2 regions of the Streptomyces sp. NPDC002602 genome follow, and region 2 is predicted to be linked to the other one. Evidence: riboswitches for the same ligand, from Rfam matches in the RefSeq annotation. Region 2 holds a riboswitch; the other holds the start of a gene.
What was found. Region 2 has a riboswitch for S-adenosylmethionine ahead of thrC (threonine synthase). Riboswitches for the same ligand answer to the same signal wherever they lie in the genome.

Region 1: another riboswitch for S-adenosylmethionine. It lies ahead of ACFYW3_RS05920 (aminotransferase class V-fold PLP-dependent enzyme); the one in region 2 lies ahead of thrC (threonine synthase).

Annotation. Positions count from the first base shown of each region.
Region 1 is NZ_JBIAQX010000002.1:107,145-121,253, forward strand. It holds gene ACFYW3_RS05875 (GMC oxidoreductase) at 1-475, opposite strand, end outside; gene ACFYW3_RS05880 (glycosyltransferase family 4 protein) at 607-1,749, opposite strand; gene ACFYW3_RS05885 (hypothetical protein) at 1,867-2,985, opposite strand; gene ACFYW3_RS05890 (NlpC/P60 family protein) at 3,042-4,079, opposite strand; gene ACFYW3_RS05895 (NlpC/P60 family protein) at 4,335-5,375, opposite strand; gene ACFYW3_RS05900 (NYN domain-containing protein) at 5,663-7,027, opposite strand; gene ACFYW3_RS05905 (hypothetical protein) at 7,068-7,307, opposite strand; gene ACFYW3_RS05910 (rhomboid family intramembrane serine protease) at 7,441-8,163, shown strand; gene ACFYW3_RS05915 (Lrp/AsnC ligand binding domain-containing protein) at 8,160-8,441, shown strand; gene ACFYW3_RS05920 (aminotransferase class V-fold PLP-dependent enzyme) at 8,638-10,023, opposite strand; SAM riboswitch class IV at 10,255-10,371, opposite strand; gene trpD (anthranilate phosphoribosyltransferase) at 10,467-11,531, opposite strand; gene ACFYW3_RS05930 (cytochrome bc complex cytochrome b subunit) at 11,722-13,353, opposite strand; gene ACFYW3_RS05935 (Rieske 2Fe-2S domain-containing protein) at 13,350-14,109, opposite strand, start outside.
Region 2 is NZ_JBIAQX010000015.1:95,614-109,722, forward strand. It holds gene ACFYW3_RS30150 (PTS transporter subunit EIIC) at 1-533, shown strand, start outside; gene ACFYW3_RS30155 (GNAT family N-acetyltransferase) at 590-1,171, shown strand; gene ACFYW3_RS30160 (family 16 glycosylhydrolase) at 1,228-1,968, opposite strand; gene ACFYW3_RS30165 (phosphoribosylanthranilate isomerase) at 2,085-2,684, opposite strand; gene groL (chaperonin GroEL) at 2,814-4,436, opposite strand; gene ACFYW3_RS30175 (cold-shock protein) at 4,750-4,956, opposite strand; gene ACFYW3_RS30180 (ubiquitin-like small modifier protein 1) at 5,424-5,702, opposite strand; gene thrC (threonine synthase) at 5,737-7,020, opposite strand; SAM riboswitch class I at 7,038-7,195, opposite strand; gene ACFYW3_RS30190 (glucosyl-3-phosphoglycerate synthase) at 7,394-8,344, shown strand; gene ACFYW3_RS30195 (trehalose-6-phosphate synthase) at 8,390-9,823, shown strand; gene otsB (trehalose-phosphatase) at 9,867-10,718, opposite strand; gene ACFYW3_RS30205 (DUF3263 domain-containing protein) at 10,752-10,988, opposite strand; gene ACFYW3_RS30210 (extracellular solute-binding protein) at 11,053-12,354, opposite strand; gene ACFYW3_RS30215 (ROK family protein) at 12,565-13,497, shown strand; gene nagA (N-acetylglucosamine-6-phosphate deacetylase) at 13,497-14,109, shown strand, end outside.

The DNA of each region.
Region 1 (14,109 bases), on a different contig from region 2:
GGGGCGTCGGTGCCATGCCCCCGTTGACGAGGGATCCGCCGCCCACCCCGCGCCCCACGTACACGGACATGTCGCCGAAGTTCACCCGGTCGAGGACGCCGGGGTAGGGGCTGATGTTCCGGTTGACCACGTCCAGCCAGAGGAACTGGGCGAGCGGGGCCTCGGTGCGGGTGCGGAACCACATGGAGCGCTGGTCGGGCGCGGAGGTGGACGGGAAGATCCTGCCGTCGGACCCGGGGGTGTCCCAGAGCCGGCCCATTTCGAGGACGACGGTACGGACGCCGGCCTGGCCGAGCCGGAGCGCGGCGACGGCGGAGCCGTATCCGGAGCCCACGACGATGGCGGGGGCGTAGGTCGCCGCGGCGGGTTCGACGGCCGCCGCGGAGGACAGTCCGATCCGGGTGAATCCGAGTACGGCCGCGGTCTGGAGGGCGCCGATGCCAAGCATTTGACGGCGCGTCAGCTGAGGTGTCATGGCCGCATGATGAGCGGAATCCGCACATCCCCCCATAGCAGGCGCTGACACACATCTGAGTGACAGTCAGGCATGGCGAACCGGCCACGCCCCGTCGCCCGACGGCCGGAAGGTCCCCCGGGAAGGGAACCTCAGAGCAGCTCGCGCAGGCGCTCGGCGAGCAGGTCCCAGCGCCACTTCTCCTCGACCCACGCGCGGCCCCGCTCGCCCATGCGGCGGCGCAGCTCCGGGTCCAGCAGCAGGGTGGCGATCCGGTCGGCGGCCTCGTCCGGGGAGCCGCCCCGGACCACCCAGCCGGTCTCCCCGTCCAGGACCGCGTCGGGGGCGCCGCCCGAGTCGCCCGCGACCACCGGGAGCCCCGTCGCGGAGGCCTCCAGGTACACGATCCCGAGCCCCTCGACGTCCAGTCCCCCGCGCCGGGTCCGGCACGGCATCGCGAAGACGTCACCGGCGCCGTAGTGCGCGGGCAGCTCCGACCACGGGACCGCCCCGGTGAAGACCACGGAGTCGGCCACGCCCGTGTCGGCCGCGAGGCGGCGCAGGTCGGCCTCGTACGGGCCACCGCCCACGATCAGCAGCACGGCGTCGGGCACCGCGGCCAGGATCCGGGGCATGGCCTCGATGAGGGTGTCCTGTCCCTTGCGCGGGACCAGCCGGGACACGCACACCACCACGGGCCGCTCGGCGAGCCCGAGCCGTGCCCGGACCTCCGCGCCGCCCGACTCCGGGTGGAAGGTCTTCTCGTCGACTCCCGGGGGGAGTTGGACCATCCGGGCGGCCGCCCGGTCCGTGACCGCCGAGGCGATCCGCGCGCGGGTGTACTCCCCGAGGTAGGTCAGGGTGTCGGTGCCCTCGCCGATCCGTCGCAGCAACTGCCGCGCGGCCGGCAACTGGGCCCAGCCGGCCTCGTGCCCGTGCGTGGTCGCGACCAGCCGGCGCGCGCCCGCCCGGCGCAGCGCGGGCCCCATCAGGCCGAGCGGGGCGGCCGCGCCGAACCACACGGACTCGCAGCCGTGCTCGCGCAGCAGGCCGACGGCCCGCCGGGTCACCCGCGGGGTCGGCAGCAGCATCGTCGTGCGGTCGCGCACCACCTGGAAGGGCTGCTCCGCGTCGAAGGCCTCGGTGGCCTCGCGGCCCTCGGCGCCGTGCTTCCAGGTGGAGGCGTAGACGACGATCCGGTCGGGATCCAGGCGCAGCGCCATGTTGTGCAGGAAGGCCTGGATGCCGCCCGGTCGCGGCGGGAAGTCGTTGGTCACGATCAGCGTCTTGTGCATCGTCAGCCAAAGTACCGGACGGTCCGGCGCGCACCCGCGCGGTCCCCGCCGAGCCTGGCCACCCCGCGCCGGCACGACCCCGCGGGGCCCGGCGGGCGGGTGGCCCCGGCCAAGGGGCTAACGGGCTCCCAGTTCCCCGCTCAGGGCCGCCTGCCAGGCCGCCGTCAGGCCCGCCGGGTCGCCGCCGATCGTGTCCGCCAGCGCCGTGGACAGCGGCTCGCGGCCCGCCGCCTCGTACAGCCGGACCAGCGTGGCGTCGCCCCACTTGGCCGCGATCAGCCGGCAGGCCAGCCAGGAGCCCTCGTACGCGCGCGCCAGCGCGTCCGGGTCCCCGCCGAACGCGAAGTCCTCGTTCGAGGGCAGCGCGGCGGGCGGTTCACCGCGCCGCACCGCCCGCCCCAGCGCGGGCGCCGCCTCGGCCGGCGTGCTCGGGGTGTCCCGGTAGGCCACCCAGTCCGCGAAGCCCTCGGAGAGCCACAGCGGGGTCCCGGCGGTGGTCGCGGCGCGGGTGGCCACGTGGGTGACCTCGTGGGTCAGCACGATCCGGCGACCCGCCCCCGACAGTTGGGCGTACCCCTCGGGGTTGACGACCACCCGGTCGGCCGGCGCGGGCCCGGCCCCCGCCTTGCCGGTGGTGACGGCCCCCATGCCCCGGTACGCGGCGGCCGGCTGCCCCAGCAGCGCGGCCATGGCGTCCAGCGTGCCCGGGACCAACACCACCACCCGCCCCGCCCAGGGCCCCGGCCAGGCGGCGTCGACGGCGGGCACCGCCCGGTCGGCCTCGGCGGCGATCCCGGACAGGGTCTCCCGGGGCTGTCCGACGCCGAGCACCAGCGCGTGCGTGCCCCGGACCACCGTCGGATCGCCCTGGTCCCACAGTTGCGGCGGGGCTCCCGGGGCGGGCCGGTCGCCGGTCACCCGCCAGGTCCCGTCGTCCCGGGTCAGGTCGACCTCGCGCGCCGACTCGGCGGGGGCCGCGTCGTGGCCGGTCAGCCGGTAGTGGAGCCGGGCCCGCGCGAGCGCCCGGTCGCCGTCCCGCCGGACCGAGGTGACCTCGTACGACCAGCCCTCGAGCGGGATGCCGGCGAGGCGCGCGGGCGGGGCCGAGGACCAGTCGGCCACGGCGCGCCGGACGCCGGGGTCCAGGGGGGCGGCGCCGGCCAGGCCGCATCCGACCAGGAGCGCGCACAGCAGCAGGGGCAGGACTCGTACGACCGGCCGATGACGCGGGAGCATCAGTCGATCGTACGCAGGGTCCGCCTCAGGGTCGGGTCACCTGCGCAGGGTCCGCCTCAGGGTCGGGTCACCGAGGACACCGGCATCATGCCGACGGGGTCGTAGCGGACCCGCGCGCCCGGGTAGGGGGCGTGGACCACCTGGCCGTTGCCGACGTACATGCCGACGTGGCTGGCGTCCGAGCGGTACGTCACCAGGTCACCGGGCCGGGCCTGGGACAGCGGCACCTGCCGGCCCGCGTGCCGCTGTGCCTGCGAGGTGCGCGGCAGCGAGACGCCCGCCTGGCGGTAGGACCACACCATCAGCCCGGAACAGTCGAAGGCGGAGGGGCCGGTGGAACCCCACACGTACGGGCGACCCACGGCGGCCCGGGCCGCCATCACGGCGGTCGCGGCCCGGCCCGAGGACGCGCCGGCGGAGGGGATCTCGGGGAGCGGGCCGGGCCGGTCGCCGGAGCGCGAGGCGCGCTCGTAGTCGGCCCGTTCCTGCGAGGGCATCGCGTTCAGCAGCCGGCGGGCGTCGGCGAGCTTCGCGGTGAGGGATCTCTTGTGCCGGGCGACCTCGGCGCGCAGGGCGTCCAGCTCGGCGAGCTTGTGGGAAGCCTCCCGGCGCTGCACGGCGATGCGGCGCTGCTCGTCGCGGAGTTGGTCGAGCTGGTCGGCTTGGCGGTCGCCGAGCCGGCCGAGGACGGCCGCCTTGTCGAGGTAGTCGTCGGGGTTGTCCGACAGGATCAGCGAGAGGGTGGGGTCCATGCCGTCCGAACGGTACTGGGCTCCGGCGAAGGCGCCGAGGACCCCGCGCATGGTGTTGATGCGGTCCTGGCCCCGGGCGACCGAGTCCTGGGCGCGGCTGACCTCGGCGCGGAGCCGGTCGGCCTTCTCACCGGCCTCGTTGAACCGCTCGGTGGCCCGTTCGGCTTCCTCGAAGAGCCGGTCGACCCGGGCCCGGGCCGAGGGGTCCTGCGGGAGCCCGGGGGCCGCGCCGGCGGGTGCTCCCGTCAGGGCGACCGCGACGGTGGCCGCTGCGGCGGTGAGGACGGTGATCTTCGTGTTCCGGTCGAGGCCGATGAGGCCGGGCCGGCGATGGGACGCCACGTGGAACCGCTCCCTTCCGCTTGCGCGGGGCCCGGGTCCGCCCTCCGTGGACGGCCGTGTGCCGGGTTCCGCGCTGGCAGACAGTAGCGGCGCGACGGGGCGCCGACCAACGACCATCGGGGGCCGGACACACGGGCGCCCCGCAGGAGACGCAGGTCACCGGCGGGGCGTGCGGTCAGAGCGGAGCCGCGCAATTCGCCCGGATGGGCGGTGCGCGGCGCGCCCTTCCCGGCCCGGAGAGGGCGCGGGGCGGGGTCAGCCGACGCGGACGCCGAACTGGAAGGGCATGTTGCTCATGGCTTCGTACTTGACGCCGCGCCTGGGGTTGGCGGCGTGGAAGACCTGGCCGTTGCCCGCGTAGAGGCCGACGTGGTGCAGGTCGTCGTAGAAGAAGACCAGGTCACCGGGCTGGAGTTCGCTCATGCCGATGCGCGTGCCGTCGTTGACCTGCGTGTAGGTGGTGCGGCTGATCTGGACGCCGGCCTGCCCGTAGGCCCACTGCGCCAGGCTGGAGCAGTCCCAGTACGCCATGCCGGTGGAGCCCAGGTTGTAGCCCTTGCCCTCCTGGGTCACGGCGGCGGCGAGCGCCTGCGCGGCCCGCCCGGAGCCCTTCACCGCGCCGGGCTTGGCGCTCCCGCCCGCGGCCTTGGCGGCCTCCTCGCCCGCCTTGGCCTCCGCCTCCTTCAACTGGCTGCGCTCTTCCGCGGTCAGCGTGTTGAGGTGGGCCTGCGCCTCGGCGAGCTTGCGCTGGGCCGTGGCCTTCTTCTCGGCCAGCTCCTTGCGGGTGGCGTCGAGGTCGGCGAGCTTGGCGCCGGCCTCCGCGCGCTGCTGCGCCAGGGCCCGCTGCTTGGTCTGGATCGTGGATATCGTCTCGACCTGCTTGCCGCTCATCTGCTGGAGCATGGAGGACTTGTCGAGGTAGTCCTGGGGGTTCTCGGCGAGGAGCAGTTCCATGGACTGGTCGAGGCCGCCGCCGCGGTACTGGGCCGTGGCCATCGAACCGAGCGTGTTGCGCAGGTCGTTGAGGTCCGCCTGGCCGCGCGCGACCTGGTCCTGGAGCCGGCCGATCTCCTTCTCCAGCTTGTCCTGGCGGTCCTTGGCCGCGTTGGCCTTCTCGCCGGCCTGCTCGGAGTCCTCGTAGAGGGCGTCGACCTGGGCCTTGACCTCGTCCTTGCTCGGCTTGTCCGGGGCGGCCGAGGCCGATTGGGCGGAGAGCGCGACGGCCGCGGTGGCGAGGGCGGTGAGGACGCTCACGCGCGTGCGGGTCGGCGGCTTGGGTCGACGGTGGGACGCCACGAACGCGAGCTCCTTCTTCCTGGAGCCGCCGAAGACGGTCACACACTCGGCAGCGCGCCTCCGCCGACACTCCGAATGAGTGAACGACCGTACGAAGGTTTGAACAGACCCTAGTGACCCGGCTGTGATGAGTTCAAATCCCCGAAGGCAAAATTCCGGTCGCCGACCGGCTTCTTTACCGTCTTCGCACGCTCCGTGCCGGACAGTTGACGGTACGTTCCCTTCACCGACCCATCAATACCGGCATTACGCACAGCCGTTACGGGAAGGGACAGAAGCCGCAGGGACTACGAAACCCGGGCGAGTCGCTTGAGCAGCAGCGCGGACGTCACCGGCCGGGCACCCGCCTTCGCCACCCCGTCGGCCACCTCGCGGTCCGTGGAGACCACGACCACGGGCCGGCCGGGCGGTTCGGCCCGCACCAACTGGCGGATCAGCTCGTCCGCCGTCACCCCCGCCTTGGAGAACAGCACCCGCACCCCGCGCGGCGGGGCGAGCAGCACCGGGGCGGCCAGCTCCGCGCCGTCGAAGACACAGGTCATCTCCGCGCCCGTCTGCGCGGCCAGCATCGAGAGGCCGCCGAGCAGCCGGAGCCGCTGCTTCTCCAGCGGCATCGTCGGATAGCCGGTCTTGGTCACGTTGTAGCCGTCGATCACCAGATGCGCCTGGGGCAGCGCCAACAGCTGGTCCAGCAGCGCCGGATCGGTCTCCGACAGGGCACGCGCCGCGATGTCCTTCGGGGTCATCCGGCCCGGCTCCACCGCCTCCACGGTGTCCGCGGGCCGGGTGGACACGGGCGGCAGCGCCAGCTCGCGGCGCAGCCCGGCCGCCGCGTCCAACACGGTGTCCAGGAGCAGCCGCAGCCGCATGTCCTCGATGCTGCGTCCCTCGCGGGTGGCGCGGCGCGAGGTCTCCAACGCGGATTCCACCTCGGCGAGGCGTGACTTGAGCCGCCGCGTCTCGCTCTCGGCGGCCGTCACCTGCGCCGCCGCCTCGCCGCGGATCCCGTCGATCTCGGCGTTGACCTTGCGCAGGGCCGCCTCGCCCCGCTTGACGTCGCTGAGGGCGCTGCGCAGCTTGCGCTGAAGCGATTCCGCTTCCTTGCGCGCCGCGTCCAGTTCGCCGCGCACCTGTTCACCGCCGCTGCGCTGCAGTTCGCGTACGTGCGCCAGCTCCTCGCGGAGCCGCTCCAGTTCGCGCCGGGTCTCGTCACCGACCCGCTCGGCGTCGGCGCGCTGCGCCTCCTCGCCCGCGGCGGCCACCAGCTTGACCCAGCCGGCCGGGCGCAGCACGTACGCGGCGGCCGCCACGTCCAGCGGATCGGCGGCGGCGGGCGGGGCCCCGGACTCCAGGGCCCCGGCCAGTTCGGCCTGGGCCTCGCGGAGCTTCTCGGCGACCCGGCCGCGGAAGACCGCGTCCGTCTCCACCGCCGCGGCCATGGCGTTGCCCGCGAACTTGGCACGCCGGGTCGGGGTGAACCGGGCGTACTGGCGCAGCTGCGCCGGGAGGTCCCCGACCGTCAGCCCGCCGAAGGCGTCCGAGACGAGTGCGACGACCCTGCGCCGCACGCCTTCCGGCAGCGGGCGGTCGAGCACCTCGGCGGCGTCGCCGGCCTCGTCGGCCGGCTCAGCGCCGCTTGCTGGCTCCACAATCCGTCACCCCTACCGTGATCTTCCTGTGGGCCCGGCTCCCTCAGGAGTCCGCGCCCGGCCTGTCCACGAGCTCGATCTGGTCCACCGCGTTGCACCAGCGACAGCGGACCGACTCGATGGTCTCATTGACCACCTCTCGCTCCTCGACCTTGGGCTCCCCGGCGAGGTCCAGGTGGACGTACTCCACGACCTTCGACGAACGGGTCACGTCGAAACGCGTGAGGTTGCCGCACAGGGTGCAGCGCCACCGGGTGGTGTCGGTCGGCAGGGGAACCGTCATCAGGCCGCTCTCTCCTTCGTGGCTCTTTCAGTTTCAATTAAAGCGGCCCGCTGAGCCGTACGGCGGACCGCAGCTCGTAACCCTACGGCCTGCCACCGCTCCGAGGGGGTCCGGTTGGGTCATGCTCGGTCGCATGATCGTAAGGTGGCAGACCGTCCGCGAGGCCTCCCGGGGCCCGGTGATCACCCACGCGCTGATCGCCGGCTGCTGCGTGGTGTTCGTCCTCGGTCCCGCCTCGGGCATGAATCCGGTCTACGGCACCGGCGACGAGTTACTGGCGCGCGGCACCGACTACTTCCGGCGCTGGGGCGTGGTCCCCGACCAGCTCCTCTCCGGATCGGGCAGGGCGCTGCTCACTCCGCTGACCGCACTGTTCGTCCACGGCAGCTGGCTGCACCTGCTGGGCAACATGCTCTTCCTGTACGTCTTCGGCGCGATGACGGAGGCCCGGATGGGCCGCCCGGCCTTCCTCGTCTTCTACGTCTGCACGGGCTACCTCGCCCTGGGCGCCTACGCGGCGGCCAACGCCTCCTCCGACCAGACGCTGGTCGGGGCGTCGGGGGCGATCTCGGCGGTGCTCGGGGCGTTCCTGTGCCTGTTCCCGCGCGCCCGGGTCACGAGCCTGTTCCCGTTCCTGTTCTTCGTGCCGCTGCGCTTCCCCGCCTGGATCGTGCTGGTGTTCTGGTTCGCGTTGCAGTGGGTGGCGGCGCACCGGGCGGAGAGCGGTCCGGGGGTCGCCTATCTGGCCCACGTGGTGGGCTTCTCCCTGGGCTTCGGCTACGCGTGGGTGCGATACCGGCGTACGACTAGAGTGAGGCGACCAGTGACTGCCGGCGAGGGAGACAGCCAACCGTGATCACCGCGATCGTGCTCATCAAGACCAGCGTGGACCGGATCCCCGAGATCGCCGAGGCCATCGCCGCGTTGGACAGCGTCAGCGAGGTCTACTCCGTCACCGGCACCTACGACCTGATCGCCCTGGTCCGGGTGGCCCGCCACGAGAACCTCGCCGACATCATCCCGGGCAGCATCAGCAAGATCCCGGGCGTCGAGGCCACGGACACGCACGTGGCGTTCCGCACGTACTCCCAGCACGACCTGGAAGCCGCCTTCGCGATCGGCCTCGACGCGTAGTTTCCGGCCCGGGCGTGTCGAGGCCCGGCAGCCCTCGCGACGACCGAAGGCCCCGGCGGGAATCCTCCCGACCGGGGCGCGCGGCGTTCAGAGGCCGACGCGGACGGTCGGCACGGGGTTCAGGCGGTGGGCACGGGGTCGGGCGGACGACCACACCGGGGGGACGACCACACCGGGTCGGACGGCCGGGACGGGCTCAGACGGCCGGGACGCAGCGGCCCTCTTCGGTGTGGTACCGCCACTTGGCGCCGTCCGCGACAAGCTCCTTCACCGCGCCGACGAACCGCTCGACGTGCTCGTCGGGGGTGCCGGCGCCGAAGCTGACGCGGATCGCGTTGAGCGAGCGCTCCCCCGGGGCGGCCTCCGGAGCCCCGCACTCCCCCGGCTCCTGCGGCTCGCTGCCGAGCAGGGTGCGGACCAGCGGGTGGGCGCAGAACAGGCCGTCGCGGACGCCGATGCCGTACTCCGCGGAGAGGGCGGCGGCGAAGTGCGAGCTGTTCCAGCCGTCGACGACGAAGGAGATGACGCCGACGCGCGGGGCGTCGTCCCCGAACAGGGACAGGACGCGGACGGCCGGGACCTCGGCGAGGCCCTCGCGGACCTTCGCGATGAGGTGGTTCTCGCGGGCGACCAGGTTCTCGAACCCGGCCTCCTTCAGGGCCTTGCAGGCGGAGGCGATGGAGTAGACGCCGATGACGTTCGGGGAACCGGCCTCGTGACGGGCGGCCGTGGTGTGCCACTCGACGTCCACGCCGCCGTCCTCGCGGCGGGCCACCGTGCGGGAGGCGCCACCGCCGGCCAGGTACGGCTCGGCGGCCTGGAGCCAGTCCGCGCGGCCGGCGAGCACTCCCGAGCCGAAGGGCGCGTACAGCTTGTGTCCGGAGAAGGCCACCCAGTCGACGTCGAGCTCCCGTACGGAGACGGGGTGGTGCGGGGCCAACTGGGCTGCGTCCAGCACGATCCGCGCGCCGTGGGCGTGCGCCGCCGCGGCGAGTTCCCGTACGGGCCACAGCTCACCGGTGACGTTGGACGCTCCGGTCACGCACACCAGCGCGGGACCGTACGGGTCGCGCCCGGCCAGCGCCCGCTCCAGGGTCTCGACGGCCTGGGCCGGGGTGCGCGGCGCGTCGAGGCAGGTGACCCGGGCGTCCCCCCACGGCAGCAGGGAGGCGTGGTGCTCGGTCTCGAAGACGAAGACCTGGCAGTCGGCCGGGAGCGCGGCGGCGAGCAGGTTCAGGGAGTCGGTGGTGGACCGCGTGAAGATCACCTGGTCCTCGGCGCGGCAGTCGAGGAACTCCGCGACGGCGACCCGGCTCTGCTCGAACAGGTCGGTGGAGAGCTGCGAGAGGTAGCCGGCGCCCCGGTGCACGCTCCCGTAGTACGGGGCGTAGGCGGCCACGTCGTCCCAGACGCGCTGCAGGGCGGGGGCGCTGGCCGCGTAGTCGAGGGCGGCGTAGGTGACCTCGCCGCCGGTGACGAGCGGCACGGTGACGTCACGGCCGAGCACGGGCAGCGGCTCGACACAGGCGGGGTCGGCGGCGACGGCGGCGGTGGTGACGGCGGTGTTCAGGGATGCGGACATGGCGGAATCTCCCGGCAGGCAGGGCTGAATGGCTTCGGTGTGCCCGTACGCGGGTACGGCTCGGCGGCCGACCGGAGGGGTACGGGGATGGCCTCGGAGCACGGGAGGGCGTACGCGGGTACGCGGAGAGGTCCCTGTTCCGAGGGGGTGAAGAAGGGGCGGAGCCGCCCTATCGCATTCGCTTGCTCACGGAAAACACTCCTCGAGAGACCAGGATCCCTGGTGTCGAGGGATCCGCGCTTGCCGTGGACCTCACTGCCTACGGCCTGGTCATCACCCGGGGCACCCCGCCACGGAAGGAGGGTTGCCGGACAGCAAGCCGGGGCCTAAACGCTGTCACTCGTGACCTGGGCAGAATCCTGCCACACGATCCGTCGTGCGCAAGACCCCGGTCCGCATCGTGGACCGGGGTCGGCTGTTTCACGCCTTTCGGACGAGCCGCACTACGCGTTGCTGGCCGTCACCCAGCGATCCAGCGCGGCGCGCGCCGATCCCGAGTCGATGGACTGCGCCGCCCGGGTGATGCCGGCCGCGATCTGCTCCTCCAGCGAGCCGGAGCCCGGGTCCAGCGCCACCAGGGCGGCGGCCGCGTTCAGCAGGACGGCGTCGCGCACGGGACCGGTCTCGCCCGCGAGCAGGCGCCGGGCCACGTCCGCGTTGTACGAGGGGTCCTCGCCCCGCAGCGCGGACACGTCGACCACGTCGATCCCCACGTCGCGCGGGTCGAAGGGCAGCTCGGTGACCGATCCGTCCCGCACCCACCACACCCGGGAGGTGCCGGTGGTGGTCAGCTCGTCGAGGCCGTCGTCGCCCCGGAACACGAGCGCCGAGGAACCGCGTTCGGCGAGGACGCCCGCGACGATGGGCGCCACCCGGGGGTCGGCCACGCCGGTCGCCTGGGCGCGGACGCGGGCCGGGTTGGTCAGCGGGCCGAGGAAGTTGAACAGGGTGCGGATGCCCAACTCCTTGCGCGCCGCCGCCACGTGCCGCAGCGCGGGGTGGAACTTCACGGCGAAGCAGAAGGTGATGCCGGCCTCCTCGGCGACCTGCACCACGCGCGCGGGGGTCAGGTCGAGGTTGACTCCGAGCTTCTCCAGGACGTCCGAGGAGCCGCTCGAGGAGGACGCGGCCCGGTTGCCGTGCTTGACGACCTTGGCACCGGTACCGGCCACCACGATCGCCGACATCGTGGAGATGTTCACCGTCTTGGCCCCGTCGCCGCCGGTTCCGACGATGTCCACCGTCCGGCCGGGCACCTCGATCAGGTTGGCGTGCTCGTACATGCTCCCGACGAGCCCGGCGATCTCCTCGATCGTCTCGCCCTTGGCCCGCAGCGCCACCACGAAGCCTGCGATCTGGGCGTCGGTGGCCTCGCCGCGCATGATCGTGTCCATGGCCCAGGCGGTGTCCTCGGCGCGCAGGTCCCGGCCGGTCAGCAGGGCGTCGAGCACGCCCGGCCAACCGCGGGCCGCCACGCTGTCGCCGCCTGCCGGGGTCACAACGTCCATGGTCCGCTCCTGCGCTAGTGGGCCGCCCCGTGCTCGCCGCCCACGTCTGATGGGAAGGGTCTCAGCCTATCCAGCCGAGCGGGACGGCAAAGAGCCCCGTCCAGGGTCTGGACGGGGCTCTCGCCGTGGCGACACCAGGATTGACCGGAATCAATCCCTCATGCGGGTGCGGTCAAACGCTCACGCGGGATCAGTGGTGGCCGTGGCCACTCTGGATCTCCTTGTACTCCTCCACCGTGGGCTTCGGAATCTGGTTGTTCTCCGCGTAGAAGCCCTTGCTGAGCTTCGCGCGGAGCTTCTGCGTGGCCCCGACCTTGCGCTCGACGCCGTTCTCGTCGACCGTCGGGCCGAGCTCGATCGGCCGGTACTGCTCGTGCGCGGTGAGCGTGTGCAGCTTGGCCTGCGAGAGCGGCTCGTGGACCTCGACGAACTCACCGTGCGGCAGGCGCTTGATGACACCGGTCTCGCGACCGTGCAGCACCTTGTCGTGGTCCCGGCGCTGGAGACCGAGGCAGATCCGCTTGGTGACGATGAAGGCGAGGACCGGGACGACGAAGAAGCCGATCCGGACGAACCAGGTGATCGAGTTGATCGACAGGTGGAAGTACTGGGCGAACATGTCGTTGCCGCCGCCGATGAGGAGCACGATGTACTCCGCGATCCAGGCGACACCGAAGCCCGTACGGGTCGGGACGTTGCGCGGGCGGTCCAGGATGTGGTGCTCGCGCTTGTCCCCGGTGACCCAGGACTCGATGAACGGCCAGACGGCGATCGCGCCCAGCACCAGCGGGAAGAGCAGCAGCGGGATGAACACGCCCAGGACGAGGGTGTGGCCCCACAGGTTGATCTCCCAGCCCGGCATGGCTCGGATCAGGCCTTCCGGCATGCCCATGTACCAGTCGGGCTGCGCGCCGGTGGACACGTGGTCCGGGCGGTACGGGCCGAGCGCCCAGATCGGGTTGATCGAGGCGAGCGCCGCGATGGCCGCGATGACACCGAAGACCAGGAAGAAGAAGCCTCCGGCCTTGGCCATGTAGACCGGCAGCAGCGGCATGCCGACGACGTTCTTGTTGGTCTTGCCGGGGCCGGCGTACTGGGTGTGCTTGTGGAACACGACCAGGATCAGGTGGGCCACCAACAGGCCCATCATGATGCCGGGCAGCAGCAGGATGTGGACCGAGTAGAACCGCGCGACGAAGTCGCCGCCCGGGAACTCCCCGCCGAAGAGGAACATCGACAGGTAGGTGCCCACGACCGGGACCGACAGGATGGCGCCCTGCATGAAGCGGACACCGGTGCCCGAGAGCAGGTCGTCCGGCAGCGAGTAACCGGTGAAACCGGTGAACATGCCGAGGACCAGCAGCAGGAAGCCGAAGATCCAGTTGACCTCGCGGGGCTTGCGGAACGCACCCGTGAAGAAGACGCGCATCATGTGCACGACCATGGCCGCGACGAAGATCAGCGCCGCCCAGTGGTGGATCTGCCGGATGAGCAGACCGCCGCGGACGTCGAAGCTGATGTCCAGGGTCGAGGCGAAGGCCTCGGACATCTGGACGCCCTGCATCGGCACGTACGAGCCGTGGTACACGACCTCGTTCATGCTCGGGTGGAAGAACAGCGTCAGGTACACACCCGTGAGGATGATGATGACGAAGGCGTAGAGGCAGATCTCACCCAGCATGAAGGACCAGTGGTCCGGGAAGATCTTGCGCATGTTCGCCTTGGCGAGGCCGTAGATGCCCAGGCGACCGTCCGCCCAGTCCGCTACGCGCTCGCCGGCGGGCGCTTTGCGCGCGCTGGTGTCAGTGGTGGCAGTGCTCATCCGCGCTCCCAGAAAGCAGGACCGACGGGCTCTTCGAAGTCGCCGAGCGCCTCGAGGAAACCTTCGTCATTGACGCCGATCCGCAGCTGCGGAAGCGCGTGACCAGCCGGGCCGAAGATGACTCGGGCGCCGTCGGAGAGGTCGAAGGTGGACTGGTGGCACGGGCAGAGCACGTGGTGCGTCTGCTGCTCGTACAGGCTGATCGGGCAGCCGACGTGGGTGCAGATCTTGGAGTAGGCCACGATCCCGTCGTGGGACCACTCCAGCTCCTGCTTGTCCTTGATGTCGTCCGGCTGAATGCGGACGATCATCAGGGCGGCCTTGGCGATCTGGGTCTGGAAGTCGTGCTGCTCCTCCTCCAGGCCTTCCGGCCGGGCGAAGGTGAGCGAACCGACGATGACGTCCTCGGGACGCAGCGGCTCGTTCGTGTTGTCGTTGATGAGCAGCTTGCCCTTGGCCCACAGGGTCTTGCGGAGCTTGTCCTCGGGCAGCGGGCCCAAGTCGCGCATCAGGATGACGCCGGAGAGCGGCAGCAGGGCCAGCGCGCCGAACATCGTGTTGCGGATCAGCTTGCGTCGACCGATGTCGGACTCGCGCGCACCGTCGGCGAAGTCCGCGAGGACCTTCGCCTTGACCTCCGGCGGGGAGGCGATGGCGTGCCGCTCGTCGGCCACCTCGACGTCGGACATCAGGGTGCGGGCCCAGTGGACCGCGCCCGCGCCGATGCAGAAGAGGGCCACGCCCAGGGTCAGACCC
Region 2 (14,109 bases):
CCCTCATCCAGCAGTCCGGACACACCGTCCTGCTGCCCATCCTCGCCATGGCGGGCGCGGGCCAGGTCGGCGCGGCGATCGCCGTCTACTACCGGCTCCCGCGCAACCGGTCGATCCGCACGACCATCAAGTCGGCGCTCCCGGCCGGCTTCCTGGGCGTCGGCGAGCCGCTGATCTACGGTGTCTCGCTGCCGCTGGGCCGTCCCTTCGTCACCGCCTGCGTGGGCGGCGCGGCCGGCGGGGCCTTCGTGGGCCTCTTCAACCAGCTGGGCTCGTCGTTCGGTTCCACCGCGATCGGCCCGTCCGGCTGGGCCCTGTTCCCGCTGCTCGACGGCGCCGCGGGGATGGGCGCGACCATCGCGATCTACGCCGGCGGGCTGGCCGTCGGCTACCTGGTGGGCTTCGTCGCGACGTACTTCTTCGGCTTCACCCGGCAGATGCTGACCGAGCTGAACACCTCCCCGGAACCCGACACCGAACCGGCGCCCACCCCGCGGGACACCCCGACGCCCGTCCCCGCGCCCACCCACTGACCCGCCCGCACCACCCCCCCGACGGCCGGACCCCGTCCGGGCGGCATCATGGACCGATGATCGAATCGATACCCGCCGTGGTCCCGCCCGGCCGGCTGCGCGGCCTGGCCCAGCCCTCGTTCGAGCTTCCCGGCGGTCTGCGCCTGCGTCCCTGGGAACCCTCGGACGCGCCCGCCCTGACCGCCGCCGGCCTGGACCCGGACATCGTGCACTGGAACCGGACCACCCCCCTGACGGAAGCGGAGGCCGTCACGAAGGTCGCCGTGTTCCGGTCCCGTTGGCAGAACGAGCAGGCCACGATCTGGGCCGTCGCCCCCGAGGACGCCCCGGCGGTCGGCCTGATCGGCATCGGGGACCTCGACCTCGCGGGCGGGAGCGGGGAGATCCTGTACTGGCTGCTGCCCGAGGGCCGCGGCAAGGGGGCCATGATCCCGGCGACGGAACTCGTCGGCCGCTGGGCCTTCGAGGAACTCGGCCTGCACCGCGTGCGCATCACCCACTCCGTGGCCAACCCGGCCTCGTGCCGCGTCGCGACCGGCGCCGGCTTCCCCCTGGAGGGCACCATGCGGGGCGCCCTCCTCCACGCGGACGGCTGGCACGACGAGCACCTGCACGCCCGCCTGCGCACGGACGCCTGAGCCGAAGCCCTGCCGTCAGGGGGTCTCCCCCGACCCCCGACCGACACCGCGAGGACCTAGCCCCGGTACACCCGCAGTTGGGACACCTCGTACGACATCTCCCTGGCCCCGGGGTCGGGCGCCGGGTGGTACCTGCCCGCGCACACCGACAGGTTGACGATCAGGTACGCGCGCCAGGAGCGGCCCACGCCCCGCCCGTCGCTGAAGACGCGGGCTCCGTTGACCCACCAGACGACCGAGTTCCGCCCGAACTCGACCTTCAGGTCGAGCCACGCGCCGGGCCGCACCGACGGGTCCCGGTGGTAGCGGTGCGCGTCCCGGACGTGGTTGGACAGCTCCAGCAGGTCGGGGTTGTCGGGGTGGTACTCGAAGACGTCGATCTCCTGGCCGCCGTCCCGCCAGGTCCAGATGGCGGGCCAGGCACCGCGCTCCGCCGGCAGCTTCACCCGCGCCTCCAGCACGTCGCCGGTGCGCACCATGAAGCCTTCGTCGCTGCCCTCCGTGGTGAGCAGCCCGGCGTCCCAGTTGCCGTCGGGGCGTCGCGTGGCCCGGAAGACGCCACCGCGACTGTAGGAGGGGTCGGAGACGAGGTGGTCGAGCTTGTTGTCGCCCGGATTGACCGGGCCGCCGTTGGGATAGGCCCAGGAGCGGCCGGCGATCCACTGGGTGGGCGAGGCGAAGTCGGCGGTGAAGGCGGGGGCGCGGCGCGGCGAGTACACCGCGGCGCCACCGCCACCGTCCCCCGGGGCGAGGCGGCGGGTCAGGCGCCGCAACCATCCGAACATGTCCGTGTCCATGCCTGTGGCATGCCCATCCGACCTGTACCCGCACACATAAATCTTGCCGAGAGTAATCACATGACTTCATTCGGCAACGACCTGCGCCGGGGTGCGCCGGGGTGCGCCGGCCGGGTTCAGCCCCGCACGGCCTCGATGAACGCGCGGATCAGCTCGGGGGACTTGACCCCGCGCTCCCGTTCCACCCCGCTGGACACGTCCACGCCCCACGCCCCGGTGGTCGCCAGCGCCTCGCGCACGGTGCCCGGGGTCAGCCCGCCCGCCAGGAGCCAGCGGCCCTCGGGTGCGGTGAACTCCGCCGAGCCCCAGTTCCAGGGCTTGCCCGAGCCCGGGTCCGGTGCGTCGATCAGCAGCAGGTCCTCGCCGTACTCCCCCGCGGCGGCGACGGCGGCGGCCGTCGCGCGGATCAGCGTCCGGCCCTCCGCGCGCAGTTCCTCGTAGTACTCGGGCCCCTCGTCGCCGTGCAGTTGTACGGAGCGCACCCCGCTCTCCCGCGTCAGCCGCCCGACCTCCTCCACCGACTGCCCGCGGAACACCCCGACCGTGAGGATCCCGGCCGGCACCCGGGCGGCGAGTTCGCGCGCCGTGGCGACGTCGACCGTACGCGGGCTGCCGGGCGCGAAGACGAACCCGACGGCATCGGCCCCGGCGTCGACGGCGGCGGCGACGTCCCGCGCGGTCCGCAGCCCACAGATCTTGATGAACACGTCAGTCATCCGTCCAGTCAACCACCAGCGGCACTCCCGACGCCCCCGCGTCCGCCCCGCGGAACGCCCGAAGGCGGCACCCCCACGGGGGTGCCGCCTTCGGAACGCGAACGGAACTGCCGATCTGCCGGAGGCGGATCAGAAGTCCATGTCACCGCCCGGCATGCCGCCGCCCGCGGGGGCACCGGCCTTCTCGGGCTTGTCGGCGATGACGGCCTCGGTCGTCAGGAACAGCGCGGCGATCGACGCGGCGTTCTGCAGCGCGGAGCGCGTGACCTTCGCCGGGTCGATGATGCCCTCGGCGATCATGTCGACGTACTCGCCGGTCGCGGCGTTCAGGCCGTGACCGATGGGCAGGTTGCGCACCTTCTCGACGACGACGCCGCCTTCGAGACCACCGTTGACGGCGATCTGCTTCAGCGGGGCCTCCAGGGCCAGGCGCACGGCGTTGGCGCCGGTGGCCTCGTCACCCGTGAGCTCCAGCTTCTCGAAGACCGCGGAGGCCTGGAGGAGGGCCACGCCACCGCCGGCGACGATGCCCTCTTCGACGGCCGCCTTCGCGTTGCGAACGGCGTCCTCGATGCGGTGCTTGCGCTCCTTGAGCTCGACCTCGGTCGCGGCGCCGGCCTTGATGACGGCCACGCCGCCGGCCAGCTTCGCGAGGCGCTCCTGGAGCTTCTCGCGGTCGTAGTCCGAGTCGGAGTTCTCGATCTCGGCGCGGATCTGGTTGACGCGACCCTGGACCTGGTCGCTGTCACCGGCACCGTCGACGATGGTGGTCTCGTCCTTGGTGATGACGACCTTGCGGGCGCGGCCGAGCAGGTCGAGACCGGCGTTCTCCAGCTTGAGGCCGACCTCCTCGGAGATGACCGTGCCGCCCGTGAGGATGGCGATGTCACCGAGCATGGCCTTGCGACGGTCACCGAAGCCCGGGGCCTTGACGGCGACGGACTTGAAGGTGCCGCGGATCTTGTTGACGACCAGGGTCGACAGGGCCTCGCCCTCGACGTCCTCGGCGATGATCAGCAGCGGCTTGCCGGACTGCATGACCTTCTCCAGGAGCGGCAGCAGGTCCTTGACCGAGCCGATCTTGGAGTTGACGATCAGGATGTACGGGTCGTCGAGGGACGACTCCATGCGCTCCATGTCGGTGGCGAAGTACGCCGAGATGTAGCCCTTGTCGAAGCGCATGCCCTCGGTGAGCTCGAGCTCCAGACCGAAGGTCTGCGACTCCTCGACGGTGATGACGCCTTCCTTGCCGACCTTGTCCATCGCCTCGGCGATGAGCTCGCCGATCTGGGTGTCGGCGGCGGAGATGGAGGCCGTGGAGGCGATCTGCTCCTTGGTCTCGACGTCCTTGGCCTGCGAGAGCAGGGCGGCGGAGACGGCCTCGACGGCCTTCTCGATGCCACGCTTGAGGGCCATCGGGTTGGCGCCGGCGGCCACGTTGCGCAGACCCTCGCGTACGAGAGCCTGGGCGAGCACGGTGGCGGTGGTCGTACCGTCGCCGGCGACGTCGTCCGTCTTCTTGGCGACTTCCTTGACCAGCTCGGCGCCGATCTTCTCGTACGGGTCCTCGAGCTCGATCTCCTTGGCGATGGAGACACCATCGTTGGTGATCGTGGGGGCGCCCCACTTCTTCTCAAGGACGACGTTGCGACCCTTGGGGCCAAGGGTGACCTTGACGGCGTCGGCGAGCTGGTTCATCCCACGCTCGAGACCGCGCCGGGCCTCCTCGTTGAACGCAATGATCTTGGCCATCTGAAGTGGTCCTCCCGGACAGGGGTGGATTGCTCCGGACCGCGCCCGCGCCCGCGACGGACGGCCAGCGAGCCCGGCGGTTCCTTCCCGCCGGACCCTGCGAGCCTCACCGGCCCGGTCCTCGTTGAGTAGCACTCTCACCTGGAGAGTGCTAACGCCAATGATTAGCACTCGACCCCCGCGAGTGCAAGCGGCTTCGGGCAACACCCCGCGAACGCGCCGGTCGGACGGGGTCACGCACGAGGGGCCCACATCCCTTGTCCAGGATGTGGGCCCCTCGTTGTCTGTACGTCGGTGGTCGATCGCGCCGGGACTAGCCGAGTGCGAGCTTGACCATGTCCGCCTGCGGACCCTTCTGGCCCTGCGAGATCTCGAACTCGACCCGCTGACCCTCTTCAAGGGTGCGGTACCCGTCCATCTGGATGGCGCTGTAGTGGACGAACACATCCGCACCACCGTCGACCGCGATGAAGCCGTAGCCCTTCTCCGCGTTGAACCACTTGACGGTGCCCTGAGCCATGCCTAACTCCCCTATTACTGGCCCTTGCGCAGGACCGCACTTCGCGGACCCGGGTCAGAACTTGCGCCGGAACGCCTCGACCGCGGCTGAATGTATCCGCACCAGTGCTGTGTGCAACAGGTCATTCCGACGAGAATTCAGGACACGAGGAAACATTGAAATAGAGTGAAAATTTGGCATATGGCCGGGCAACTCGGGCCTGACATTCGGCACCAAAGACCCATAGCGCGCTTGCATGTTGACTCAATGTCAACCATCCGGCGGCCCGCTCATATGCGGCGGGCAAGTACGGCGGAGGGGACTTCCCCAACTCTACCGCGCCCAATCAACCAGAATTGCCCCCTCCGCTTATCGGCGGAGGGGGCAATTCTGTTTGCTCTTCGTCGACGGACGACGCTCGGCGGAAGTGCCCGCGGAAGTGCCCGCGGAAGTCCCGGCGGAAGTCCGTCGTGGAAGTCCGGGACGGGTCAGCAGCCGCCCGCGACCGCCGGAATGATCGAGATGCCGGCGCCGTCGGGCGTCGCCGTCTGCAGCCCGCCCTCGAAGCGCACGTCGTCGTCGTTGACATAGACGTTCACGAAGCGGCGCAGCTTGCCCTGGTCGTCCAGGACGCGGGCGGCGATGCCCGGGTGGCTCTTCTCCAGGGACTCGATGACCTCGGAGAGGGTCGCGCCCTCGGCGGACACCTCGGCCCGGCCGCCGGTGTAGGTGCGCAGGATGGTGGGGATGCGGACGTTGACGCTCATGGCGCTACTGCCTTTCCGGAGTACGGGGGGAGGGTCAGGCCAGGCCGGCGGCGCGGAACGCGTCCAGGCTCGGGCGGATGGTGGCGGTCTGCCCGCTGTCCGCGGCCACCGCCTCCAGGGTCTTGAGACCGTCACCCGTGTTCAGGATGACCGTGGTCAGCGCGGGGTCGAGCTGCCCGTTGTCGATGAGCTTCTTCGTCACGCCGACGGTCACGCCGCCCGCGGTCTCGGCGAAGATGCCCTCGGTCTGCGCGAGGATCTTGATGGCCTCGACGACCTGCTCGTCGTTGACGTCCTCGACGTAGCCGCCGGTGCGGCGGGCGATGTCCAGGACGTACGGGCCGTCCGCCGGGTTGCCGATGGCGAGGGACTTGGCGATGGTGTTCGGCTTCTGCGGGCGGACCACCTCGTGGCCGGCCTTGAAGGCGGTGGAGACGGGCGAGCAGCCCTCGGCCTGGGCGCCGAAGATCTTGTACGGCCTGTCCTCGACGAGGCCGAGCCTGATCAGCTCCTGGAGGCCCTTGTCGATCTTCGTCAGCTGCGAGCCGGACGCGATCGGGATGACGATCTGGTCGGGCAGCTCCCAGCCGAGCTGCTCGCAGATCTCGTACGCGAGGGTCTTGGAGCCCTCGCCGTAGTACGGGCGCAGGTTGACGTTGACGAAGCCCCAGCCCTCGCCGAGCGGGTCGCCGATGAGCTCGGAGCAGAAGCGGTTGACGTCGTCGTAGTTGCCCTCGATGCCGACCAGGTCGCCGCCGTAGACGCCGGCCATGACGACCTTGCCCTGCTCCAGGTCGTGCGGGATGAACACGCAGGACCGGAAGCCGGCGCGGGCGGCAGCGGCGCCGACGGCTCCGGCCAGGTTGCCCGTGGAGGAGCAGGAGAGGGTGGTGAAGCCGAAGGCGCGGGCGGCCTCGACGGCGATGGCGACGACGCGGTCCTTGAAGGAGTGCGTCGGGTTGCCGGAGTCGTCCTTGACGTAGAGCTTGCCGGTGACGCCCAGCTCCTTGGCCAGGTTCTCGGCGTCCACGAGCTTGGTGAAACCGGGGTTCAGGCTCGGCTTGGAGGCCACGTCGGCCGGGACGGGCAGCAGCGGCGCGTAGCGCCAGATGTTGTTCGGGCCGGCCTCGATCGCGGCGCGCAGCGCCTCGGGGTCACCGGTCGGCAGGTCGTAGGCGACTTCGAGCGGTCCGAAACACTCGGCGCAGGCGAAGATCGGACCGAGTTCGAAGCGGGTGGCGCACTCGCGGCAGGAAAGGCCGGTGGCGGGTCCGAGATCTACGGTTTCGGCAGAGGTTGCGACGGTCTGTGCAGCCATGATGGCGAGGCCCTTTCTCCTCATCTTCCCCATGGCGCACTTCGCCATGAGACGGAATTGGCACCTTCCCTAGCCGGGGACCTCGCTGACGCAGCGGATGTGCGTGATCGCGAGACCGACTGGAGGGTTGCCGGGGCTTCAACGGGCCGTGTCCCTCTGCCCCTCTGGATGAGCGGTATGGCACCGGGTGACGCACTCCATGGCGGGCCCGGGCGTTTGTACACGCGGGACCCCCGGCATGCGGTGGTCCATCGCGTTGTTCAAGACTGTAACCGAAGCCCCGGGCGGTTGAGACAGCCGTCCGAACGGCGAGATGGATCACATTTCGCCCGAAACCGCCGACGCTCGATCGACCCATCAGGGAGTGCCGAAAGTGCTGGAAGAGGTGGAGCGCTGGCTGGCCGAGCGCTCCTGGTCCGCTGCCGATCGACCGCTCGACCGGCTGCTCGACCGGAAACGGGCGGCGGGCACCACGGTCAGTGTGGTGCTGCCCGCGCTCGACGAGGAGGCCACGGTCGGCGAGATCGTCGAGGTGATCCGCCGCGAGCTGATCGAGGGGCCGGGGACGCCGTTGGTGGACGAGCTGGTGGTCGTCGACTCGGGCTCCCGCGACCGGACGGCCGAGGTGGCCGCGAAGGCCGGTGCCCGCGTGGTGCACCGCGACGAGATCCTGCCGCGGCTGCCGGCCCTGCCCGGCAAGGGCGAGGTGCTGTGGCGCTCGCTGCTGGCCACGACCGGCGACGTCGTCTGCTTCGTGGACGCCGACCTGCGCGACTTCTCGGCCTCCTTCGTGTCCGGGATCGTCGGTCCGCTGCTGACCGACCCCGAGGTGCAGTTCGTGAAGGCGATGTACGACCGCCCGCTGGGCGACGCGCCGGGGCAGGGCGGCCGGGTGACCGAGCTGGTGGCCCGCCCACTGCTCAACCTGCACTGGCCGCGGTTGGCGGGCTTCGTCCAGCCGCTGGGCGGCGAGTACGCGGTGCGCCGGTCGCTGCTGGAGCGGCTGCCGTTCCCCGTCGGCTACGGCGTCGAGCTGGGGCTGCTGGTGGACGCGCTGCACACGGTCGGACTGGACGCGCTGGCCCAGGTGGACGTCGGGGTACGACTGCATCGGCACCAGGACGGTCAGGCGCTCGGCCGGATGGCCGCGGCGATCTACCGGACGGCGCAACTGCGTCTGTCGCGCGGGCACCTCGCGCGGCCGGAGCTGACGCAGTTCGAGCGGGGCCCGGACGGCTTCGTGCCGCGGACGTACGCCGTCGACACCGAGGAACGGCCGCCGATGATCGAGGTCAAGGAGTACGCGGGCCGCCGGGTGGCGTGACGAACCGGACGTTTGAGCGGGTTCCGGTCGGGCTAGGTTCGGCGCATGGCTTCTCAGGTACTCGTCGCCGCGAATCGCGGCCCGCTCTCGTACTCCCTCGCCGACGACGGCACCCTCGACACCCGGCGCGGCGGGGGCGGTCTGGTCTCCGGGCTCTCCGCCGCCCTCGCGGAGCAGCCGGAGACGGTGTGGATCTGCGCGGCGCTGTCCGACGCGGACCGGGAGGCGGTGCGCCGGGGCGTGTCCGAGCCCGGGGTCCGGATGCTGGACATCGATCCGGCGGTGTACGACGACGCGTACAACGGCATCGCGAACTCGGTGCTCTGGTTCACCCACCACCACCTGTACGACATCCCGCGCGAGCCGGCCTTCGACGCCGAGTTCCGGCGGCTCTGGGAGTCGTACGGCGCCTACAACCGGGCCTTCGCGGAAGCGCTCGCCGAGGAGGCCGGCGAGGGCGCGTCGGTGCTGGTGCAGGACTATCACCTGGCGCTGGTGCCGGGCATGCTGCGGGTCCTGCGGCCGGACCTGCGGATCGCGCACTTCACGCACACCCCGTGGGCCTCGCCGGACTCCCTGCGGATCCTCCCGCAGTACGTGGTCGAGGAGCTGTCCTGGGGCATGCTCGGCGCCGACCTGCTCGGCTTCCACACCCAGGAGTGGGCGGCGGCGTTCCTGGGGGCCATGGACCTGGACGACGCGTGGGGCCTGGCACAGGTGCACGGCACGAGGGTCGAGCACCGCCGGTACTCGATCTGGCCGCAGCGGAGCACCGAGGTGGCGGTCTTCGGGTTGGGCGTGGACGGCGAGGAGCTGCGGGCGCTGGCCCACCGTCCGGAGGTGGACGAGAAGCTGGCGGCGCTGCGCGCGGAGGTCGGCGACCTCAAGACGATCGTGCGGGTGGACCGCACGGAGCTGTCGAAGAACATCCTGCGCGGCCTGCTGGCCTACCGGGAGCTGCTCACCACCCGCCCCGAGTGGGTGGGCCAGGTGGTGCACCTGGCGTCGGCGTACCCCTCGCGGCAGGACCTCGCGGTGTACCGGTCGTACACGGAGGCGGTCGCCGAGCTGGCCGCGGAGATCAACGCGGAGTTCGGCACGGAGGACTGGACGCCGGTGCTGGTGTCGGTGGAGGACGACTTCGCGCGTTCCCTGGCGGCCTACCGGCTGGCGGACGTGGCGCTGGTCAACCCGGTGCGGGACGGCATGAACCTGGTGGCGAAGGAGATCCCGGTGGTCTCGGAGCGGGGTGTCGCCCTGGTGCTGTCCACGGGTGCGGGGGCGTTCGGGGAGCTGGGCGACGACGCGCTGACGGTGAATCCGTTCGACGTGACACAGACGGCGCAGGCGCTGCACCTGGCGCTGACGATGCCGAGGTCGGAGCGGACGGAGCGCACCAAGCGGCTGGCCGCCGCCGCGACTTCCCTGCCCCCGGCCCGCTGGTTCCGCGCCCAGTTGGACACCCTGCGGGACGCGTGAGCGGGCGGCGGCCGGCGGGGGTTCCCGCCGGCCGCCGGGGTCGTCAGGCGCGCAGGGTCGCGGCCAGCGTCGCGAGGAGGGCGGCGACCTGTCCGGGGCCGGGGAGGACGAGGTCGGCGCGGGAGGCGAGTTCGGGCACCTCGGAGCCGCTGGCGACGAGCAGCCCCGGCAGTCCGTCGGCGCGGCGCTTCTCGACGGCGGCGTAGGCGGCGAGGTCCCCGAGGTCGTCCCCGGCGTACAGCACCGCCTCGGCGCCCACCTCCGCGAGGTACTCGGTGAGGGCGACGCCCTTGTCCATGCCGGGCGGTCGCAGCTCCAGCACGGCCCGGCCCGGCTCGACCATCAGCCCGTGTCGGGCCGCGAGGTCGGCGAGGGGCTCGCGGAGCGCGGCGAAGGCCGCTTCCGGGTCGGCGGCCCTGCGGGTGTGGACGGCCAGCGCCTGGCCCTTCTCCTCGATCCAGGTGCCGCGCCAGGCCCCGATGGACTCCAGGAAGCCCGGGAGTTCGGCGCGCACGGCCGCCACCCCGGGGTGTTCGGCGGGCGCGTGCACGATGCCGGTGACGGCGTCCCACCGTTCGGCCCCGTAGTGCCCGAGCACCACCAGGTGCTCCAGTCCCGGGACGCCGGCGAACCCGCCGTAGCGGACGGCGACCCCGGCGGGCCGGCCGGTGACGACGGCGACGGCGGCCACCTCGGGGGCGAGCGCGGCCAGCGCCGGTACGGCGTCCGGGTGGGCGCGGGCCTGGTCGGGGTCGGGAACGATGTCGGCGAGGGTGCCGTCGAAGTCGAGGGCGACGACGGACCGGCGCGGGGCGCGGAGCAGGGCTTCGAGTCCCTCGCGTCCGGCGGCTGTGGCGGGCACGGGCATCGGCAGATCGTGCGGGTGGCTCCCCATGGGCACGACCCTAACGGTCCGGTCGTGGGACGGCTATCGCCGGGCCCGCTGCGCTTCGCGGATCCTGCGGAGTCGGTTGACCGTGCCGGGGGCGTGCTCCAGTGCCCGCGGATCGTCCATCAGGGCGTTGAGCAGTTGGTAGTACCGGACGGGGGTCATGCCCAGCCCTTCGCGAATGGCCCGCTCCTTGGCGCCGGGCCCCGACCAGGTACGTCCCTCGTACGCGAGCACGGCGGCCTCGGTGGCCGTCAACCGCCCGTCGTCCGTCATACGGCCAGATTAACGCCGGCCACCGACACCGCCCCGGCGGCCCCGGGGCGGTGCGGCGCGGGCGTCACTGGTCCCCGTCCGCCTTCCGCGCGGACTGGGCGATCTCGCCGAGGACCTTCTCGGGGTTGCCGCCGGGCTTGACGGTCGAGCCGATGTTCTTCTTCACGTCCTCGCTGACGCCCGCCCAGGACTTCTTGCCGACCGGGTACAGCTTCGAGGTGGGCAGGGCCGCCAGGAAGGTCCTCAGTTGCGGGGCGGAGCCGCCGGTGGCGTTCTGCATGGCCCGGAAGCCGCTGGTGGTGACGGGCAGCAGGCCGTACTGCTCGGTGAAGGCGGTCACGTTGTCGGCCTGGTACAGGAAGTCGAGGAACTGCCCGGACTCCTTCTGGTGGCCGTTCTTGAAGGCCATCACCCAGTCGGCGACGCCCATGGCGGAGTGCTCGGTGCCGTCGACCGTGGGCATGGGCACCATGCCGAACTTGAGGCCCTTCGCGGCGGCCTGCTTGATCAGCGTGGGGTGGCCGTTGAGCATGCCGACCTCGCCTCGGGTGAAGGCGTCGAAGGCGCCCTGGCGGTCGTACTTGCCCGGCTCCACGGATCCGGTCAGGCCCTGGCCGACCAGCTTGTCGCGCAGGAACTCCAGCGTCTTGACGTTCTCCGCGGAGTCGATGGAGTAGTTCTCCTCGTTGTCGGTGTAACCGCCACCGCCCGCGAGGAGCCAGTTCATCGTCTCGGCCTGGGCCTCCTCGCGGCCGAGCGGCAGCGCGAAGGGGGTGGGGACGCCGTTGCCCTTGAGCTTCTTGGCGGCCGCCTCCAGCTCCGCCCAGCTCTTCGGCTGCCAGCCGCCCTTGGCGTCCTTCGCCAGCACGCCCGCGTCCGTGAGCATCTTCTCGTTGTAGAAGAGCAGTCGGGTGCTGGCCACGAAGGGCAGGCCGTACTGGGTGCGCTTGTGCTTGCCGGCGTCGGCGAGCGGGGCGAGGAAGTCGGCCTCGGTCTGCACGGAGAGCAGCTCGTCGGCGGTGTAGAGCTTGTCCGCCTCGGCGTAGTCGGCGTAGGCGCCGATCTGGGCGATGTCGGGGGCCTTGTTCGCCTTGACCATCTCGGCGACCTTCGCGTCGACCTCGGTCCAGGAGTAGACGCTGACCTCGACCTTGATGCCCGGGTGGTCCTTCTGGAACTTCTCGGCGAGGCCCTTCCAGTAGCCGGTCGAGGAGTTCTGCGGATTGTCGCCGTAGTCGGCCGCCACGACCCGGAGGGTCACCTCGTTGTCCCCGGTGAGCGCCGACACGGATCCGCAACCGGTCAGCGTCGTGGTCAGGCACAGCGCGGCCCCGGTCGCGGCCAGGCTCAGGTAACGGCCCTTCACAGTTCTCGATCCACCCCTTGTTGTACGTACGATTCGACGTAAGGTCTACACCACTTTGGCGACGCGTCCACATCCTGGAGCGCCCCGGGCCCGGACCGTGTCCGGACTGTTGCCGGACCAGGGTCCCGATTTTGTATGGCCGCTCAACAATCCTCCCCATTGGACTAGACCTTTGCCTCCCAAGCGCGCGAGACTGTCTCTGTGAAACCCGTGAAACACGTCATCGCCCTCGATGTGGGCGGCACCGGGATGAAGGCCGCCCTCGTCGCCGAGGACGGCACCCTGCTGCACGAGGCGCGCCGCGCCACCGGCCGCGAGCGGGGCCCCGAAGCCGTCGTCGAGACGATCCTGGACTTCGCCCGCGAACTCCTCGACCTGGGCCGTACCCGCTTCGCCACGGCCGCCTCGGCCGCCGGCGTGGCCGTGCCCGGCATCGTCGACGCCGAGAACGGGATCGCCGTCTACGCGGCGAACCTGGGCTGGCGCGACGTACCCCTGCGCGCGCTCCTCGGCAGACGCCTCGGCGGCATCCCCGTGGCCCTCGGCCACGACGTGCGCACGGGCGGACTCGCGGAGGGCCGCATCGGCGCGGGCAGGGGCGCGGACCGGTTCCTCTTCGTCCCCCTCGGCACCGGCATCGCCGGCGCCATCGGCATCGCCGGCCGCATCGAGGCCGGCGCGCACGGCTACGCCGGCGAGATCGGTCACATCGTGGTCCGCCCCGGCGGACCCGCCTGCGGCTGCGGCCAACACGGCTGCCTGGAGACCCTCGCCTCCGCCTCCGCCGTCAGCCGCGCCTGGGCCGCCGCCTCCGGCGACCCCGAAGCCGACGCGGCCGACTGCGCCAAGGCCGTCGCCTCCGGCGACGCACGCGCCCGAGTGGTGTGGCAGACCGCCATCAGCGCCCTCGCCGACGGCCTGGTCACCGCGATCACCCTGCTGGACCCCCGCACGCTGATCATCGGTGGCGGGCTCGCCGAGGCGGGGGAAACCTTGTTCACACCACTACGGACGGCCGTGGAGGAGCGCGTGACGTTCCAGCGGCTGCCCGAGATCGTTCCGGCGGCCCTCGGGGACACCGCCGGATGCCTGGGCGCAGGGCTGCTCGCCTGGGACCTACTCGCCACGGAGGTACCTGCCTGATGTCCGGAAGCGCGCACAGCACTGTTCTCTCCGGCGCCAAGGTGGTGCTGCCCACCGGGATCGTGGCGGGCGGTCGCGTCATCGTCGACGGCGAGCGCGTCGCGGGCAGTGCCCGCGAGGACACCCGCGTCGTGGACCTGACCGGACACTGGATCGTCCCGGGCTTCGTGGACATGCACAATCACGGCGGGGGCGGCGCCTCCTTCACCTCCGGCACCGCCGAGGAGGTCCTCCGGGGGGTACGCACCCACCGCGAGCACGGCACCACCACGGTCATCGCCTCCACCGTCACCGGGGACCTCGACGAGCTGGCCCGACGCGCGGGCCTGCTCGCCGAACTGACGCAGCAGGGCGAGATCGCGGGCATCCACTTCGAGGGGCCCTTCATCAACCCCTGCCGCAAGGGCGCGCACAAGGAGGACCTGCTCCGCGACCCCGACCCGGCCGAGGTCCGCAAGCTGATCGACGCCTCGCACGGCACCGCCCGGATGTTCACCCTGGCCACCGAGCTGCCGGGCGGGCTGGACTCCGTACGGCTGTTGGCCGAGCACGGGGTCATCGCGGCGATCGGCCACACCGACTCCACGTACGAGCAGACGCGCCAGGCCATCG